Regions from separate parts of the Weizmannia sp. WK01 genome, predicted to be linked through region 1. Evidence: a T-box and tRNA genes for the amino acid it is inferred to sense, from the RefSeq annotation. Region 1 holds a T-box; the other holds one or more tRNA genes.
The links. The T-box of region 1 lies ahead of serS (serine--tRNA ligase). A T-box ahead of a tRNA ligase gene usually reads a tRNA of that ligase, here a tRNA-Ser.
Positions count from the first base shown of each region.

Region 2: it encodes a tRNA-Ser, which carries the amino acid that the T-box ahead of serS (serine--tRNA ligase) is inferred to sense. The anticodon was not compared.

Region 1 covers NZ_CP109616.1:78,695-80,926, reverse strand. The annotation lists gene serS (serine--tRNA ligase) at 1-1,162, opposite strand, end outside; T-box leader at 1,213-1,429, opposite strand; gene pdxT (pyridoxal 5'-phosphate synthase glutaminase subunit PdxT) at 1,481-2,053, opposite strand; gene pdxS (pyridoxal 5'-phosphate synthase lyase subunit PdxS) at 2,065-2,232, opposite strand, start outside.
Region 2 covers NZ_CP109616.1:2,505,259-2,507,490, forward strand. The annotation lists gene OF158_RS11975 (1,4-dihydroxy-2-naphthoate polyprenyltransferase) at 1-760, shown strand, start outside; tRNA gene OF158_RS11980 (tRNA-Glu) at 925-996, opposite strand; tRNA gene OF158_RS11985 (tRNA-Ser) at 1,002-1,093, opposite strand; tRNA gene OF158_RS11990 (tRNA-Asn) at 1,097-1,171, opposite strand; tRNA gene OF158_RS11995 (tRNA-Ile) at 1,177-1,250, opposite strand; tRNA gene OF158_RS12000 (tRNA-Gly) at 1,255-1,328, opposite strand; tRNA gene OF158_RS12005 (tRNA-His) at 1,336-1,408, opposite strand; tRNA gene OF158_RS12010 (tRNA-Phe) at 1,432-1,507, opposite strand; tRNA gene OF158_RS12015 (tRNA-Asp) at 1,516-1,588, opposite strand; tRNA gene OF158_RS12020 (tRNA-Met) at 1,591-1,664, opposite strand; tRNA gene OF158_RS12025 (tRNA-Ser) at 1,682-1,774, opposite strand; tRNA gene OF158_RS12030 (tRNA-Ile) at 1,793-1,869, opposite strand; tRNA gene OF158_RS12035 (tRNA-Met) at 1,885-1,958, opposite strand; tRNA gene OF158_RS12040 (tRNA-Ala) at 1,983-2,058, opposite strand; tRNA gene OF158_RS12045 (tRNA-Pro) at 2,072-2,148, opposite strand; tRNA gene OF158_RS12050 (tRNA-Arg) at 2,162-2,232, opposite strand, start outside.

The DNA of each region.
Region 1 (2,232 bases):
CAAGTCCGGACCCGTTCAGTGTATGGACATGTTCCGGTTTCGCATTGGGTTCCCTGCGGAAGCGGATGTTCGCACGCCTTGCCTGGAAGGCTTCGAAGTTGCTGCACGAAGAAATCTCGCGGTATACGTGCTGGCTTGGCATCCATACTTCAATATCATATTTTTTCGCTGCCGTAAACCCGAGGTCCGCCGTGCACATGCTCATCACATGATAAGGCAGGCCCAGAAGCTGCAGCACTTTTTCCGCATGGCCGGTCAGTTTTTCGAGTTCATTATAGGAATCTTCCGGTTTGACAAATTTCACAAGTTCCACTTTGTTAAACTGGTGCTGGCGGATCAGCCCGCGTGTATCACGCCCGGCAGAACCCGCTTCCGAACGAAAACAGGCACTGAACGCCACATAATTGATCGGCAGGTCGTCACCGTTTAAAATTTCATCACGGTGATAATTTGTCACCGGCACTTCGGCAGTCGGAATCAGAAAATAGTCTTTTTCATTGACAAGAAAAGCGTCTTCTTCAAATTTCGGCAGCTGCCCCGTTCCTGTCATGCTGGCGCGGTTCACCATATACGGCGGCAATACCTCTTCATAGCCGTGTTCTTCGACGTGCAGATCAAGCATAAAATTATAAAGCGCACGTTCAAGGCGGGCGCCGAGCCCTTTGTAAAAGACGAACCGGCTGCCGGTCACTTTGGCTGCCCTTTCAAAATCAAGGATGCCGAGGTCAGTGGCAATATCCCAATGCGGTTTCGGTTCAAATCCAAATGCCGGCACTTCACCCCATTTCCGGATTTCGACATTGTCCTCTTCGCTATCTCCCACCGGCACACTTTCATGCGGAATGTTCGGGATAGAAAGCATCAGCATTTCAAGTTCTGATTCGACTTGTTTCAACTCGGCATCCAGTGCTTTAATTTTTTCACCGACGCCGCGCATTTCCTCGATCAGCTTTGTTGCATCTTTCTTTTCGCGTTTCAGTGCCGCAACTTGCTGCGTGACTTCATTCCGTCTGTTTTTCAACGCTTCGCTTTCCATGATCAGTTCGCGCCGTCTTTGGTCCAGCCCGCTGAACTTCTCAAAATCGGTCAAATCTTCTCCGCGGTGCTGCATTCGTTCTTTGACTTCATCAAAATGCGCACGCAAAAATTTGATGTCCAACATGCTATCCTTCTCCTTTTATCGAAATTCAAATAAAAAACTCCCGCCCCGAAAACAGGGACGAGAGTGAACCCGCGTTGCCACCCAAATTGAAAACAAGAGTTTTCCGCTTTGTAAGGATAACGGGTTTTTATCCCGTGGATGCCTACTCGCCCGGCTTTCAGCAACCCGCTCAAGGATGGATTCACAGAAGCTTTCCGCCGGTTTCCACCACCCACCGGCTCTCTTTAGGAAAAGCGTTCTGCTACTGGTTCCTGTCATTGCTTTTTCAGTCTTCACGTACACCTTAATGTACTACAATTTTATCCGTTTTGCAACAGACTATACCGGAATCCGTGCCATACTTAAAAAATATTCGGTCATACGCAGGTCATCCGTTAACTCCGGATGGAAGGAGCAACCGAGCAAATTTCCTTGGCGAACCGCAACAATCCGTCCGCGGCACTCGGCCAGCACTTCAACATGATCTGAAACGGAAACGATATGGGGCGCGCGAATAAAAACAGCTGGAAAATCTTCCGCGATGCCGTTCACACGGATGGTTTCTTCAAAACTTTCCCGCTGGCGGCCGAAAGAATTGCGCGCCACCGTAATATCCATTGCGCCGATATGCGCATCTTCCTGGCCTTCAATATGCTTTGCAAGCAGGATCAGTCCTGCGCATGTGCCAAAGACTGGCTTGCTTTCGGCAAACTGTCTCAGTTCCGCCATAAAACCGTAGCGGTCAATGAGCCGCCGCATTGCCGTGCTTTCTCCGCCCGGCAGGATGAGCCCGCCGATTTCGTCCAACTGCTCTTTTTTCTTAATGACAACACCTTCCGCCCCGCAGGCTTCCACTGCGCGGATATGTTCCTCCACAGCCCCCTGGAGGCCAAGTACGCCAATTTTTTTCATGCTGATTCTCCTTACCAGCCGCGCTCCTGCATTCTTGCTTCAGCCGGCAATGTTGAAATTTCCAAGCCTTTCATTGCTGTCCCAAGGTCTTTCGACAATTCGGCAATCAGTTTGTAATCTTGGTAATGGGTCGTTGCTTCAACAATCGCTTTCGCAAATTTCGCCGGGTTTTCTGATTT
Region 2 (2,232 bases), 1.3 Mb from region 1:
GCTGGTTGCAACCCTGTTAATTCAGGCAGCAACCAATATGTTTAATGAATATTACGATTACAAACGCGGCCTTGATACCGAGCATTCCGTCGGGATCGGCGGGGCAATTGTCAGAAACGGCATCAAACCGAAAACGGTGCTCCACCTCGCCTTTGCTTTTTTCGGTGCAGCCATGCTGATCGGCGTTTACATTTGCTCGCAAAGTTCCTGGTGGATTGCTGTAATCGGCACTGTCTGCATGCTTGTTGCTTATCTTTACACTGCAGGGCCTTTTCCAATTTCATCAACGCCGCTTGGCGAACTGATTTCCGGCTTTTTTATGGGTGTAATTATTATATTAATATCGTTTTTTATCCAGACAAAAACGATCACATGGCCGATTGTATTTATTTCGATTCCGATTATGATTTTAATCGGTGCCATTATGCTGTCGAATAATATCCGCGATCTGGACGGCGATAAAGCAAATGGCAGAAAAACGATCGCCATTCTGCTCGGCCGGAAAGGAGCCATCCTGCTTCTGGCCGCAATGTTTGCCCTTTCCTATCTCTGGATGGCCGGGCTCGTTTTGTTCGGTGTTGTAACCCCGTGGGTATTGCTCGTTTTCGTCAGCACACCGAAACCGGTCCGGGCCATTAAAGGCTTTATTGGAAAAAGTGAACCGTTGCAAATGCTGCCTGCCATGAAAGCAACCGCACAGACAAACACCATTTTCGGGGTGCTTTTATCCATCAGCTTTTTGATCGATCATTTTATTTAAAAACAAACGGCGGAGTGTAACACTCCGCCGTTTGTTTTTGCGTTTTTTCTATCATACTTTACCGGACCCGTAGCCTGGGTGAAGTCCTGAAGAGGTTTGCAGAAGTGAAAAAACGCGCAAAAAAAGCTGCTCCGGCAGTTTCCGGAACAGCTTCGTGACCAGTATGACCCGTACGGGATTCGAACCCGTGTTACCGCCGTGAAAGGGCGGTGTCTTAACCGCTTGACCAACGGGCCAAAAATGGCGGAGAAGGAGGGATTTGAACCCTCGCGCCGCTAATCGCGACCTACACCCTTAGCAGGGGCGCCTCTTCAGCCACTTGAGTACTTCTCCATATGGCTCCGCAGGTAGGATTCGAACCTACGACCGATCGGTTAACAGCCGATTGCTCTACCACTGAGCTACTGCGGAATATATGGGCCTAAATGGACTTGAACCATCGACCTCACGCTTATCAGGCGTGCGCTCTAACCAGCTGAGCTATAGGCCCAAAGTGGAGCGGGTGATGGGAATCGAACCCACGACAACAGCTTGGAAGGCTGTGGTTTTACCACTAAACTACACCCGCAGCAAAGGGCGGATGATGGGAATCGAACCCATGAATGCCGGAGCCACAATCCGGTGCGTTAACCACTTCGCCACAACCGCCATATATTTTTCATTGAAACCAATGGTGACTCGGGACGGAATCGAACCGCCGACACAAGGATTTTCAGTCCTTTGCTCTACCGACTGAGCTACCGAGCCAAAACAAGCGGTCCCGACGGGAATCGAACCCGCGATCTCCTGCGTGACAGGCAGGCGTGATAACCGCTACACCACGGGACCAATTGCGGGGGCAGGATTTGAACCTGCGACCTTCGGGTTATGAGCCCGACGAGCTACCAGACTGCTCCACCCCGCGATGATAAAATAATGAAATGGCGGAGGAAGAGGGATTCGAACCCCCGCGCGGTGTAACCCGCCTGTCGGTTTTCAAGACCGATCCCTTCAGCCAGACTTGGGTATTCCTCCGTATGAAAAAATAAAAAATGGTGGACCTTGTAGGACTCGAACCTACGACCGGACGGTTATGAGCCGTCTGCTCTAACCAGCTGAGCTAAAGGTCCGATATATACAAAATATAGCGGCGGAGGGGATCGAACCCCCGACCTCACGGGTATGAACCGTACGCTCTAGCCAGCTGAGCTACGCCGCCGTTATTTGACTCTGTTTGGTGGATTGGTGGAGCCTAGCGGGATCGAACCGCTGACCTCCTGCGTGCAAAGCAGGCGCTCTCCCAGCTGAGCTAAGGCCCCGTTATGATCTTCATGGTCGGGAAGACAGGATTTGAACCTGCGACCCCATGGTCCCTAACCATGTGCTCTGCCAAGCTGAGCTACTTCCCGAAACAGGAATAAGCGCGCCCAAGAGGAGTCGAACCCCTAACCTTTTGATCCGTAGTCAAACGCTCTATCCAATTGAGCTATGGG